DNA from 2 places in the Pedobacter sp. HDW13 genome. Region 2 is predicted to be linked to the other one. Evidence: riboswitches for the same ligand, from Rfam matches in the RefSeq annotation. Region 2 holds a riboswitch; the other holds the start of a gene.
What was found. A riboswitch is a leader RNA that binds a small molecule or an ion and turns the genes downstream of it on or off. The one in region 2 is predicted to bind cobalamin.
Positions count from the first base shown of each region.

Region 1: it holds a riboswitch for cobalamin, as region 2 does, so the genes downstream of both, G7074_RS23500 (TonB-dependent siderophore receptor) here and metE (5-methyltetrahydropteroyltriglutamate--homocysteine S-methyltransferase) in region 2, are expected to answer to the same signal.

Region 1 is NZ_CP049868.1:5,659,473-5,666,909, reverse strand. Features, by position in the region: gene G7074_RS23520 (RluA family pseudouridine synthase) at 1-478, shown strand, start outside; gene G7074_RS27385 (chloride channel protein) at 516-1,487, shown strand; gene G7074_RS27735 (chloride channel protein) at 1,514-2,305, shown strand; gene G7074_RS23510 (sigma-54 dependent transcriptional regulator) at 2,496-3,899, opposite strand; gene G7074_RS23505 (serine hydrolase) at 4,012-5,259, opposite strand; cobalamin riboswitch at 5,344-5,538, shown strand; gene G7074_RS23500 (TonB-dependent siderophore receptor) at 5,633-7,437, shown strand, end outside.
Region 2 is NZ_CP049868.1:2,922,416-2,929,852, reverse strand. Features, by position in the region: gene G7074_RS12540 (family 16 glycosylhydrolase) at 1-671, shown strand, start outside; gene G7074_RS12535 (Lrp/AsnC family transcriptional regulator) at 731-1,192, opposite strand; cobalamin riboswitch at 1,336-1,515, shown strand; gene metE (5-methyltetrahydropteroyltriglutamate--homocysteine S-methyltransferase) at 1,695-4,007, shown strand; gene G7074_RS12525 (OmpA family protein) at 4,473-6,470, opposite strand; gene G7074_RS12520 (type IX secretion system membrane protein PorP/SprF) at 6,474-7,437, opposite strand, start outside.

The sequences.
Region 1 (7,437 bases), 2.7 Mb from region 2:
AAGAAGAAAGGTAAATAAAACCTATCATGCTGTGGTAGATGGTCATGTGATTTTTGATGAGCTAATGGTCGATTTACCAATCTTAAACGATGGAAATAAGAATGTAACCATTGATAGGGTTGAGGGAAAACGTGCCGAAACCATTTTCGATTCGCTAAAATATTATAAACACTATACTTTGGTTGAGTGCAAGCCTATTACTGGCCGCATGCACCAAATCCGCATCCATTTAGCCACACAAAGGGCTGCCATTGTTGGCGATGATATGTATAAAGGAAAACCCGTATTTCTTTCTTCGATCAAAAGAGGTTACAGGTTAACCAAAGGAGAAGAAGAACAACCCATCATGAAACGTTTTGCACTACACGCTAGGCACCTGGTGTTTAAAGGGCTTGATGATAAAGACATTGTGATCGATGCGCCATATCCAAAAGATTTTGCCACCTTAATTAAGCTTTTGGACAAATTTGACGCTTAACCTTCGTTTTTCTGCTGAAAAGTAAAAATAGAACTAAATGTATATCCGCTTTGTAAATTACCTTGATCAGATTAACCAATACCGGAAATCAAAGATATCAAACCGTAATTTCTTAGTAGTTCTGGCTATTATAGTAGGTGTTTTGGCCGGACTTGCGGCGGCTGCTTTAAAAAGTTTAACCCATCATATCGAAGAGTTTCTTCAATCAGACTGGCATTGGAAATATAAATACTACCTGTATTTTATTTTTCCGATGATTGGGATCCTTTTAACCGTTTTGTATATTAAGTATTTTATACGAAGAACAAAATTCGAAACCGGTTTAACACCTTTGTTATATGCTATTTCGAAGAAATCGAGCAGGGTAGAACCCCACAACATTTATTCGCAGGTAATTACAGCTGCAGTTACGGTTGGTTTTGGTGGCTCTACAGGCCTGGAGGCGCCAATAGTTACCAGTGGTTCGGCCATTGGTTCAAATTTGGGCCGTTTTCTGGGGCTTTCCTATCGCGAAATTACCATGTTGGTGGCTTGTGGTGCGGCCGCAGGTATTGCAGGCGCTTTTTATAGTCCGGTGGCAGGTATTGTTTTCGCAATAGAAATTCTGCTTCCCGAGTTTACTATTCCAGCATTTATTCCGCTGCTTTTATCGGCAGCTACCGCAGCCGTGGTGGCCAGGGCATTTTACACGCAGCAGTTGTTCTTTTTGGTAACTGAGGGTTGGAAAATGGATGCATTGGTTTATTATGTGCTTTTGGCGGGCTTAATTGGCTTGTTTTCCATTTATTTTACCAAAGCGAATTATGCCATTAAAGGCCTCTTTTATAAAATAAAAGATCCTTACACCAAGGTAGTTGTGGGCGGTTTAATGCTTGGCGCTTTGGTATTTCTTTTTCCAACATTATATGGCGAAGGCTATATTACGATGAAAGGCTTACTAAAAGGCGATTACCTGGCCGTAATTAACAACAGTATTTTCGAAGATTACAATAATATCCTGCGATTGTAGTGTTGTTTACTGTGGTCACCATTTTCATGAAATCCCTTGCTACCCTCATTACCTTAGGTGCCGGTGGTAATGGCGGAACGTTTGCGCCAAGCTTAATCATGGGTGGATTAATCGGATTTATTTTTGCCTATACGGTAAATTTATCCGGTATGGCGCAGTTAAACGTGTCGAATTTTATTGTGGCGGGTATGGCCGCTGCTTTGGGTTCCATCATGCACGCGCCTTTAACGGGTATTTTCCTTATTGCCGAAATTACGGGAGGCTATATTTTAATGGTGCCGTTAATGATTACTACGGCTATTTCTTACGCCATTAACCGTGGTTCGCAAAAACATTCTATTTACACCAAAGTATTGGCTGATAAAGGTGAGCTTTTATCTCACGAGGATAAGGATACTACGGTTTTGAACCAGATGAAATTAAAATATCTGATTGAGAAGAGTTATCCCCAGTTACAACTGAATGATGTACTCTCGCTAAAGATGAATGAAATTGTACAATCGGGTAAAAATATTTGTGCGGTTACCGATGAGACGGGCGATTTTAAAGGTATCATTTACATCGAAAAGCTGTTTAATGAGATGATGGGCAATCCGGATAAGGAAAACTTACTGGCTGCAGATTTGGTACAAGCTGCACCAAACACACTTACCGAGGCCGATGATCTTAAAATGGTACTGGAAAAGATGGAACAGGAAAATGTATGGATTTTACCGGTACTCTCTGAACAAAACCGTTATCTGGGGTTCGTTTCTAAGACTGCAATCTTTAACAAATACAGGGCCTTGCTGATGCGGCAGAATGATTATATGGGTTAGAGTCAATTCATCTTCAGTTATCGTCATTTCGAGAGAAGTGGAGAAATCTTTTGGTGAATATTCTTGATAGATCTCTCCGTTCCGTTGCACTTCAGTCGAGATGACGATTGGTTTATTGACATAAAAAAATTGGAATGCTATCCGGCTAATCTTCAAACATTCCAACTTCAAAACTTTTCAACTTATCGTACTACTCAGCTCTTTTTAAACCAAATTTCTCAATTTTACTGTATAAATGGCTACGCTGAATGTCGATTTCATCGGCCGTTTTAGAAACATTCCAATTGTTTTTCTCGAGCTTGAATTTAATAAACTCGCGTTCTGCATGATCTTTATAATCCTGAAAATTATTAAACGAATCGAAAGTAGAAGCAAGGCTTGAGCCGCCTGAGCTGGCAATCTGAGCACTGGTTGCAGCACCAATGTTTGTTCCACCGCCAGGGTTGGCAAAAGCACGCACATCATTTTCAGTAATTACTTTATCGCTCAAAATAATCAAACGTTCAATCATGTTGTGCAGCTCACGTACGTTACCTGTCCATGGTAAAGCTTGTAAGGCCGACATTCCGCCGTCGTTTATCTTTTTAACCGGCATGCCGTAATCGCCACAAATACGCTCTAAAAAGTTTTGCGCAATTACAGGGATGTCATCAGTACGTTCGGTAAGATGAGGCACATGAATATTAATTACATTTAAGCGGTGGTACAAATCCATACGGAAATTACCATTCTCAATTTCTTTTAATAAATCTTTATTTGTTGCGGCTAAAACACGCACGTTTACATCAATTTCCTTTTCGCCACCAACACGGGTAATTTTATGTTCCTGTAATGCACGAAGCACTTTTGCCTGAGCCGAAAGGCTCATATCGCCAATCTCATCCAAAAATAAGGTGCCGCCGTTAGCCAGTTCAAACTTACCAATGCGTTGTTTTACCGCAGAGGTAAACGATCCCTTTTCGTGACCAAATAGTTCGCTTTCAATTAGTTCTGAAGGAATAGCGGCGCAGTTTACTTCAATTAAAGGGCTTTCTGATCGGTTCGATTTTTCGTGTAACCAGCGGGCAACCAGTTCTTTACCACTGCCATTTGCGCCTGTAATTAATACACGGGCTTCGGTAGGGGCAACACGTTCGATGGTTTCTTTAATTTTCGAAATACTTTCCGATTCGCCCAGTATTTCGCGTGTTTTACTTACTTTACGCTTTAATACCTTGGTTTCTGTTACCAAAGTTCCGCGATCTAAACCATTGCGTACAGTAATTAGTAAGCGGTTTAAATCAGGTGGTTTGGAAATAAAATCGAAAGCGCCTTTTTTGCTGGCTTCGATAGCGGTTTCTACTGTACCGTGACCAGATATCATAATAAAAGGTAAATCGGGCTTAATGGCCTGGGCTTGTTCGAGCACCTCCATACCGTCCATCTTGTTCATCTTGATATCGCAAAGTACGAGATCATAATTCCCTTTTTTGATCATCTCGAGGCCATCAATACCATTATCGATATCTTCAACTTCGTAATTTTCGTATTCCAGAATTTCGCGTAAGGTACTTCTTATCGCTCGTTCATCGTCAATTATTAATAGTTTAGCCATTAGTGCTTTATTCTTTTATTTGAAATGCGAATATATTATTTTTTAATTAATGTATAGTTTTTTGTACAATTTATACGCTATAAACCCAAAAAGCTACGAAAGGTTTTACTGTTTAATGCTTATAATCGAGTTTGAACTTGCTTAAATCGGGCCTATGTTTTTTGCTTCTTTTTAATTCCACTTCATAAATACTTTTGCCCAGGTTTTTCATAAATGGAAAACAAACGGTATCGTATTCATATTTATTGTCGTTAAATATGCCGTCTTCATTACTATGTACGACTGCGGTTAAAAAATATTCGATGCCGTTTTTAAAATCAACGAAGTAAGAATTGTCGATAATATAACCGTAGCTGTCGCCATATTTATTAAAGATCCTGATGTTTGGATCCGGACTAATGTTCTCGCGGCCGTAATAAAGCATTTTAGCATAGGTAGGCCAAAATTCTTTCTGATCATGTTTAGGAAAATCGCTTTCTGTTGGATATTTACTCATGTAGGTGTAAATGAGTTTATAATTATCAGCAGTTAATTTAAACCGTTCTTTTGCAGGAAATGCTTCCGGAAAAATCAGTTTTTGCATCAATTTCTGCTGATCGTTAATCGCGAAGGCATTTTTTCCGGCCAGGCTAAAGGGTTTGTTTACCAGTTTATCGGCGCTATCCAGGTAACCTTTTCCCATAGTGAGATTGGTTAAGCTCAGTTCATAATCTTTGGGATCATACTGTGCCTGCTGATTGTACACCAGTTGACTGCTGTTATAGAATTTAACCGGATTGGAGTGTTTAGTTGATTCGCCTGCATCGCCTATGGCTAAACGGTTTAATATCCGGCTGTCGTTAAAGCCATATGCTTTTAGTTTCTGGTTAATTTCTGCACGACCAATAAATTCAAATAATCGGTTAAATGCATCATTATCACTGGTGAGCAAAATCTTTTTAACGTAATGAGCAACAGATGGCAAACCATTACTGGCGCTCGTATCTTTTAGTACTTTGGTTTGACCTTTAAAAGCACTATCTGTAACCATAATACTTTGTGCGGTTAAACCAGTGCTTTTTAAACGGTTTACTTTCTCCAGCGCAAAAATTACAGCCGCAAGTTTAACGGTACTGGCCGGATAAAAATAGTGATGAGGATCTAAATTATAACTGAAGGTTTTAAAGCTGGGCTTGTTTTGGGCATCGCGGTTAACCTGTGTGTACATAATTTGTATTTGGTTTTTATTCGGATGATTGAGCACAGCCGAAAAAAGTTCGGGTTTCGACTCCATCAGTTTCCTGAGAAACACGGTATCGGTTTTTTGCGCCATGGCAGATAAGCTGATTAACGAAAGTACAACAGTTAAAATTTTTCTCATGTGTTATAATGTGATTCCTAATTTAGCCTTTTCTGTTAAAACGACCATTTTCCATCATCCATTTTACATGTTGGTTAATTTTCTTACATTTGCGGCGCTTTTGGTTTCCGGCATTACACCCGGAATTAAAAGGGAATACAGTGTAAATCTGTAACTGTCCCGCAGCTGTAAGCTCCTTAACGGGTTTCCAATCATTTGCCACTGTGCCGACTTGTCGGGATGGGAAGGCCGGAAAACCGGGAGTAAGTCAGAAGACCTGCCTTAGCATTATATTTCATAGCTTTCGTGGATTGAAGCTAGGGGTGAGGTACTTACGTTTTTCGTATTTTCATTTCTTTTCTATCTGTTGGCTGTGGGTTAAACTCACAATCAAATGATCAAAATTAAAGGTGTTTTACTAAGCACCAGGTTTTTCTTTTTGCTGGCACCGCTATTGGGCACGGGCATTCTTTTGCCTGCTATTTCAGTCGCGCAGATTGATACCGCAAAGGCCAATCAATTGCAGGATGTTAAAATAACAGAGTATAAAAACTCAAAGGTAAATTTATCGCCAACTCCGGTACAAATACTCATAGGGACGGAATTAAAACGCCTGAACAGTCTTTCGGTTGCCGATGCCATACGCTATTTCGCCGGTGTACAATTAAAAGATTACGGAGGTGTTGGCGGTTTAAAAACTATTAATGTAAGGAGCATGGGCAGCAACCATACTGCTGTTTTTTATGATGGTGTGCAGCTTGGAAATGCCCAAAACGGCCAGGTAGATTTAGGCAAGTTTTCATTAGATAACCTCGAAGAGATTGCTGTTTATGTTGGTCAAAAACCCGAATTACTGATGCCAGCCAGAAGTTATGCAGCAGCCAGTGCACTTTACCTTCGAACAGCACAACCTGCTTTTAATGAAGGGAAAAAGTATGGGTTGGGCGTTGGTTTAAAAACCGGCTCATTCGGATTGATTAACCCGAATATCAGTTATAAACAAAAAATCAGCAATAAAATCTCTCTCCTTTTAGATGCCAGCTATTTAGAATCCAACGGCAAATATAAATTCAGGTATAAAGAACTGGCTTACGATACCACCATTATCCGGAATAACAGCGATGTTAAATCGGCAAGGGTAGAAGCAACGCTGTTTGGCTTATTGCCTGATAGCAGCAAGTGGAACCTTAAATTATACAACTACAATTCGGCACGCGGACTGCCCGGGGCTATTGTTTCGAACAGGTTTACCTTTACACAGCGCCAGTGGGACGATAATAGTTTTATTCAGGCTTCGTACCAGAATAAAAGGAGTGCCCGCTATAATTTTATGTTCAATACGAAGTATGCATATAGTTTTATGCGTTACCTCGATCCCGAATTTAAACAACAAAACGGCTTTTTAGACAACCGCTTTACCGAAACGGAATGGTACATCTCTGCAGTCAATCTTTATAAAATATCGGGTATTTGGGAGGTTTCGCTGGCTACAGATTACAGTTTACAACAGTTAGATGCCAATTTGTACGATTTTGCTTACCCTAAACGTAATACCGGTTTAGTAGCACTTGCGAGCGCCTTAAACCTAAAAAGATTGAGTATACAAGCCAATGTTTTAGCAACCCTGATTGCAGAGCAGGTTAAAAATGGTAATCAATCAGCCAACAGGCAGGAATATACTCCGGCTTTAATGGCATCGTGGCAACCTTTTCAAACCAAAGATTTCCGCATTCGCAGTTTTTACAAATCCATTTTCCGGATGCCCACTTTTAACGACCTCTATTACACGTTTATTGGAAACTCCAAGCTAAAACCCGAATACACCAGTCAATACGACCTGGGTTTTACTTACGGACATACTTCAAACGGGAGGCGCCTTGCTTATTTATCCCTTCAGACTGATGCCTATTATAATCTGGTAAAAGATAAGATTGTAGCCATTCCAGGTAATAATTTAGGCAGATGGACCATGGTTAACCTCGATCGTGTGCGTATCAGAGGCTTCGAAACCAATATTCAAACGGTTTGGGATTTAGATTTACAGTTGAAGCTGAAGGCAAGTGCGAATTATACCTTCGAAAAAGCAGTAGATATTAGTACCACAGCCTTCAGGTATGGCGATCAGATTCCCTACATCCCTGTACATAGCGGATCGGCAAGATTTGGAATTGATTATAAAAACCTGGTGTTTAATTATGG
Region 2 (7,437 bases):
CTGTTTTTGTTGATGATTTTAACGGCACAACAATCGATGCAACGAAATGGGCTTACAGGGCTGATGGAACCGTAAGGGGATATGCTACTGTTTCGGGCAATAAAACCATTTCGCTTGATGGCAAAGGAAATCTGGTGATACAAACGATTAAAGATACTGATGGAAAATATTATGTTGGGCAACTGTGTACCGATGGTAAGTTTGCCCAGAAGTACGGTTATTTTGAATGCAGGGCTAAAATGCAAAAATCGCTTGGTACACACTCCTCTTTTTGGCTACAAACAAATACAATGGGTTCACAGCCAGATAATGCACTTGCAGTGGGTGCAGAAGTTGATATTTTTGAATACCTGAAGCCGAATCCAAACGCCACTTACCATACCGTACATTGGGGAGGCTACGGTGCAACCCACAAAAGCGAAAGTAAAATTGTACCCAGCGAAACCATTAACGACAATAATTTTCACACTTTTGGATTACTTTGGAACAACGTAGAATACGTCTTTTTTGTTGATGGAACCGAAGTATTCCGCACAAGTAAAGGCCTGTCGGGTATTTCAGAATACATGATCTTAAGTACCGAATTAACTGGTTTTGGCGGCGACTACACCAAGGGCGTATATCCCGACGAGGTTGTATTTGATTATGTTAAAACTTACCAGTTTAAATAGGCATTTCAACAGGCTCAGTGTGGCAAACTTGTAGACAAACGAAAGAATGCCACAGCCCCTTAAAAATTAATGTTATGCGAATTTTTAATCTCGGCCATTACGAAAGTGCTGTGTGTACTCCCAATACTTTCTACTGAGCCGAGTTTATTGAAAACAAAATCCTGATAGTGTTTCATGTCCCTCGCATATACCTTCAAAATAAAATCATAGTCGCCAGAAACATTATAACATTCTGTAACTTCATCTATTTTTAAAATATCGGCCACAAAGTGGTGGCCGATTTTTCGGTCATGCTGTTTCAGTTTAATGTTACAAAAAACAATAAAGCCCTGGTTAAATTTCTCCGCATCCAGTATAGCGATGTATTTTTTAATATAGCCATTGTTTTCTAACCGTTTTACCCTTTCAAAAACCGGCGACGGCGATAAGTTTACCTGCGCTGCCAGCTCTTTTGTGGTGTAACTGGAGTTATTGCCTAAAATCTTCAACAGTAATAAATCAGTTTCATCAAGCTCGCTCATAGAATATTTTTCTTTTTTGCTGCCAAATCTAAGTACTCAAAAGCAAAATACACTAAAAAACAACACAAAAACAGCTGTTTAACCTTATTATTTCACAATCAATAGTTTTAATATCCACTTAACTACCTTTGAAAAGAATTAAAAACTGATTGTAAGCAAAAGAGTTCTTGTATATATTTCAATAACCGGAAGTGAAAAGGGAATCGTGTGTAAATCACGAACTGTCGCGCAACTGTAAGTAACATTTAAGATTTTATCAAAAACATCCATAGATGATAAAACGGTTACAAGTCAGGATACCTTTCTGTTCCGGAATTGACAATGCTTTCGCGATTGAAGCCTGATGTCAGACAAATGCTGTTACACTGGTACAAAACCTTTATGGGCTTGTTGTGCCCTGTTTCCGTGGCATTGCGCTCCTTCATACTTCCTTCCTTATTGCATTGCGAAATTAACAAGGGGCTTTTTACAATGATTATTAACCATTTAAAAAGTTGAAAAAATGCAAACCCACAACCTAGGCTACCCGCGTATCGGGAGCAACAGAGAACTAAAAAAAGCCAGCGAGCAATATTGGGCCGGCAAAATTACTTTGGCAGAGCTGCTGAGCAAAGGCCGTAACATTGCCGATCAAAACTGGAAACTACAACAAGAGGCAGGTATCGACCTGATTCCTTCAAACGATTTTTCTTATTACGACCAGATCCTGGATATGTCGCTAACCGTAGGCGCCATTCCAAAACGTTATAACCAGGTGGTACTGCAGAAAACCAATAACGAACTCGATTTGTATTTTGCCATGGCCCGGGGCTACCAGAAAGATGGTTTAGACATTACCGCCATGGAAATGACCAAATGGCTCGATACCAATTACCATTACATTGTACCCGAATTTTATAAAAACCAGGAGTTTAACCTTTTCTCAGGCAAAATTGTAAACGAATTTGTAAGGGCAAAACAACTGGGCATTAACAGCAAACCTGTAATTATTGGGCCTGTTTCTTACCTGTTACTGGGCAAAGAAAAAGAAACCGGTTTTGATAAAATCGACTTGATTAAGAAACTGTTACCGGTTTACCTCCAGATTTTAACAGAGCTGAAAGATCAGGGAGCAGAGTGGATCCAGTTCGACGAACCGTTTTTAGCGTTAGATATTAACGAAAAAGCCCGTGCAGCCTACAATTATGTTTATGCCGAAATCAGGAAACAATTTCCGCAGCTTAAGGTATTGGTAGCCACTTATTTTGAGGGCTTAAAAGATAACCTTGCACTGGCTACCGGCTTACCTGTACAGGCTTTACACATCGATTTGGTACGTTGCCCTGAGCAGCTGGATGAAGTACTAAATGCCATTCCGGCTACATTAAGCTTATCTCTTGGAGTGGTTGATGGTAGAAATATCTGGAAAAATGATTTTGAGCAATCTTTAGCCATCATCAAAAAAGCAGTAGCCCAACTGGGTAGCGACCGCGTATTGATTGCGCCTTCGTGCTCATTATTGCATTCGCCTTGCGATCTGGACCTGGAAACCAACGAGGAAACCCTTACCCCCGAAATTAAGCAATGGCTGGCCTTTGCCAAACAGAAAATTGATGAGGTGGTTACCCTCAAAGCATTGGCTGATGAAACCCCCGGTCAGGAGGCACTGACTAAACTCACTGAAAACAAAAACGCCATTGAAAGCCGCAGAACTTCTACGCTGATCCATAACACAACAGTAAAGCAAAGGGTAAGTGGCATTACCGATAAAGATGCAGAACGCGAAAATGCCTTTTCGATCAGGAAAAAGACACAGCAGGATATTTTAAAACTGCCGCTTTTCCCTACTACAACTATCGGTTCTTTTCCACAAACTACCGAAGTTAGAAACTGGAGGGCACAATTTAAAAAGGGAGAAATTACACCTGCCGAATACGATACTTTATTAAAAAAGGAAACCGAAGAAGCCATTCGCTGGCAGGAAGAAATTGGCATTGATGTATTGGTACATGGCGAATTTGAGCGTAACGATATGGTAGAGTATTTTGGTGAGCAGCTTAACGGCTTTACCTTTACCAAAAATGGCTGGGTACAGAGCTACGGTAGCCGCTGCGTTAAACCCCCTATTATTTATGGTGATGTAGACCGCCCTAAAGCCATGACGGTTTACTGGACAGCATTTGCGCAATCGTTAACCCCAATCCTTGTAAAAGGCATGTTAACCGGTCCGGTTACGATATTGCAATGGTCTTTTGTACGTAACGACCAGCCGAGATCAGTTACCTGTAACCAAATTGCACTGGCTATCCGCGATGAAGTGGTAGACCTCGAAAATGCAGGAATAAAAGTCATTCAAATTGATGAGCCAGCCATACGCGAAGGCCTTCCGTTACGCCAAACAGATTGGCAGGCTTACCTGAAATGGGCGGTTACGGCCTTTAAAATTTCGGCAAGCGGTGTAAAAGACGAAACGCAGATCCATACTCACATGTGCTATTCGGAGTTTAACGATATTATCCAAAATATCGCCGATATGGATGCCGATGTAATTACAATTGAATGTTCGCGTTCGCAAATGGAACTGCTTGATGCCTTTGCCGACTTTAAATACCCGAACGAAATTGGGCCTGGTGTGTACGATATCCACTCGCCAAGGGTACCTTCAAGAGCAGAAATGGTGCAGCTTTTGGAAAAAGCGAAAGCTGTGGTTCCTGCCGATCAGCTTTGGGTAAACCCTGATTGTGGATTAAAAACCCGCCATTGGGATGAAACCAAAAAAGCACTGATTGAAATGGTGGCAGCAGCCCAGGAAATGCGCGAAGAGGTATTGGCGTAATTGAGTTTTGAATGATTGAATTAGGTTAAGGCAGATCCTTCGACAAGCTCAGGATGACAACTCAATTTATTACCATGTAAAACAAAAACCATATCAGATATATAAGTTTCATATAAGTACAATTACCCTTACATGAGCTTATATGTCTTAAATGGTAAATAAATTGCAATCGTGTCTTCGTTCCAACCTTTAATATTCTTACATGTCTTAGGTGGTGAAATAAATTGGCAACCTTAAATTAAGCCTGTAAACAAAGGTTAATATAGCCTGTTTCTTCGGAATTGCTTCGATAACATGTGAAGAAAATCCGTAGGAGTTCCGAAATTAATTAGTTGTTAATAAGGAGAAAATATAAACCCTATGGTTATGGTGTATTTAGAATAATTGCTAAAAAACGAAGCCATGCAAACAAGGGCTTTTTAGTCTATCCCTAACGCTAAAAGCCGCTTGCTGCACAGCAACGTTTTATAATTTTACAATCTTAAATTCGGTTCTCCGGTTTAACTGGTGTTCGGCTGCTGTACATTTTACACCGTTAGCACATTTATTAAGCAGTTGCGATTCGCCATAACCTTTAGCAGTAATCCGGTTCGGGGCAATGCCCTGGTTAATGATGTACTGAACGGCAGCATTGGCCCTGTTTTGCGATAGCTGCATGTTATATTGATCGTTACCCCGGCTATCGGTATGCGAACCCAGCTCAATCCAAATGGTTGGGTTATCTTTCATAATTTTAACCAGTTTGTTAAGCTCAATAGCTGCATCAGGCCTGATATCAGATTTATCGAAATCATAATAAATATTTTCCAGCTTAATTGCTTTCTCGAGCTCTATTTTTTCCAGATACAGATTTTGCTTAAGCATGGTGCTGGTGGTAAGGCCTTTGGTGGTTACCTGGGCCAAATCGTTGCGGTAAGCGGTTTTCTCTCCCGTAAGTTCATAATCAGCCGATTTTTCTAAATTGAACTGAAATGTACCATCATCACCTGTTAACACTTTCAGGTTTTGTATATTGGTTTTATTTAACGTAATCAACGCATTGTTGAGTGGAAGGTTAGTACGTTTATCGAAAACAATTCCGGTAAGTTTAAATACCAATAATTGAGGTGCAGTAAAGCTGTAAATATCATCGTTTCCTAAGCCACCTGTGCGATTGGAGCTCAGGTATCCGTTTAGTGCATTAGTTTTCAGAAAAGCAAAATCATCCTGAGGCGAATTGAGCGGGTAGCCCATATTTTCGATCTTACTGATTTTATCTCCTACGAGATTGGCTTTATAAATATCCAATCCGCCCATACCTACCCGACCATCGCTACTGAAATAAAAATCCTGATGCCCGCCCAACACAGGTGTACGTTCGTTACCGGCAGTATTCAGTGCTTTCAAATTAACGGGAAGCTGCCAGGTACCATCTGCTCTTTTCAGGCAAAAATAAATATCTGCCCCGCCCAGGCCGCCGGGCATAGTTGAACTGAAGTAAAGGGTATTGCCATCGGCACTGATAAAAGGATCGCTAACCGAATATTCATCCACTTTATTATAGCTAAAAGCGAGAGGACTACCCCAATTTCCCTTTTCATCTAACTTAGCCGAATAGATTTCTACGTTAACGGTAGCCAGTTTGCCTTTTACATAAACCGGATGCTTTGGGATTTTGGTTAAGGTGAAATACATTTCCTTTCCGCTTTGCGTAAAGCTGGCAGGCCCCATATGATAATCGGTGTGGGTTTGAATAGGAAAAGGACTTACGCTATCGGTTAATTCCCTTTGTGTATAGAGGCGTAAATAATGGTTTCCGGTCCAGCCGTAAATATTTTTATCGGGTTTCTTTGTGCCATCAAATTTAAAAAAGGGCCGATTGGAACCGTTTTGTACTGAACCATCAGCACCGCGATCGGAAGCAAAAGTTACGCCGTTACCAAACGTGTTAAGCCCCCAGTCTGATTGGGCAGAATTAAGTTTAGCGGCATTGGTAATGATAACCGATGTGGGGTTTTTCATCCAATACAAAGCAGAATCGCAGCTCAATAACCAGCGGTTTATATCGGCAGGGGCAACGGTTTCGCCAGTAGCAGCGTATTTTTGAAATTGCTGTTTGGCTTCGGTGTACTTACTATTTTGCTGTAAGGCTTTGGCATAGGCCAGTATATTTTCGGGTTTCGCATCTGGCATTGCAGCGGCAATGGCACTCCAGCTTTCGGCCTGTTTGTAATCGTTGATAAAGGCATAACAATGGTAAAGCCGCTCGGCGGTGTACTGCGTTGGTTTCTTTTGGTAGGCCTGTTCGTAAAGGTTTATGGCCTTGCTATAATTAAAAAGCTCGTATTGGGCATCGGCAGCATTGAGCACGTATTGCGCCTGGCCAGGTTTAGCGCCAAAAAGGAGCAGCAAGGTTAACATAGCCGTAGCTAAAAATCTTTTGTAGTTAACAGCAATAAAGTTTGGTATGGATAAATGAGCCATGGCTTAAAAAATTCTTGGGGTTAACATGCGCATGTTCTTTTTATTGAAAAAATAGCTGATTGATATTTCATGTGTTCCGCCGCTATATTGCTGCAGGGCACCAATAGAAAAATCGTAGGCATAACCAATCCTCAGGTTGTTGGTTGGAAACAGTTGTACTGCTGCCACTGCCGAATTCATTTTGCTTAAATCTTTTTGCAGATAGTCTTTATTGTACAGCTTAATTCCCGTGCGGTACGATCCTCCCAACCAGAGCTTTTCGTTTAAAATTACAAAGGCATTCAAATCTATGCTGCTTGGTCCTCCACGGTCGTCTTTCAATAAAAAAGAAGGTTTTAACAGGATATCCTGCGATAAGGGAATGAGCATGCCTGCAGTAAGGTAATAATGTGGTTTGGGTTGCGGAATAAAGGCATAGCGATCAATATCTATATACTGCGAAACGAGGTTATCGGCACTAATACCGGCATATAACTGGTCGTTAGCGAAGTAAACACCGGCACGGGCATCGGGCACAATGGTGCTTTCCATGCCAGTAGGCTGGTAAACTTCAAAATCGTTGGGGTTAAGCATTGCGCCATCAATTCCTAACTGAACTGCCCCTACACCCAAACCCAGGGCCAGCCTCGAAGTTCCATCGGCATTTAAACGAATGCGATAGGCATAATTGGCATAAACAGACTGGTTTCTTTGTGCACCAAGCCTATCGCCAGAGAGTTGCAGGGCCAGCCCGACATTTCCGTTATTGGCAATGGCATCAACCGCTACCGACATGGTTTTTGGCGAACCCGTTAACCCTGTCCACTGGTTGCGATAAAAAGCATGTACGTTTAACTGTTCGCGGTAACCTGCATAGGCAGGGTTAATGTAAATGCCATTAAACATGTACTGGCTAAACTGTGCATCCTGCTGTGCAGAAGAAAGCTTAGTCAATAAAATTAAGGCTGTTATGGTGAGTATTTTTTTC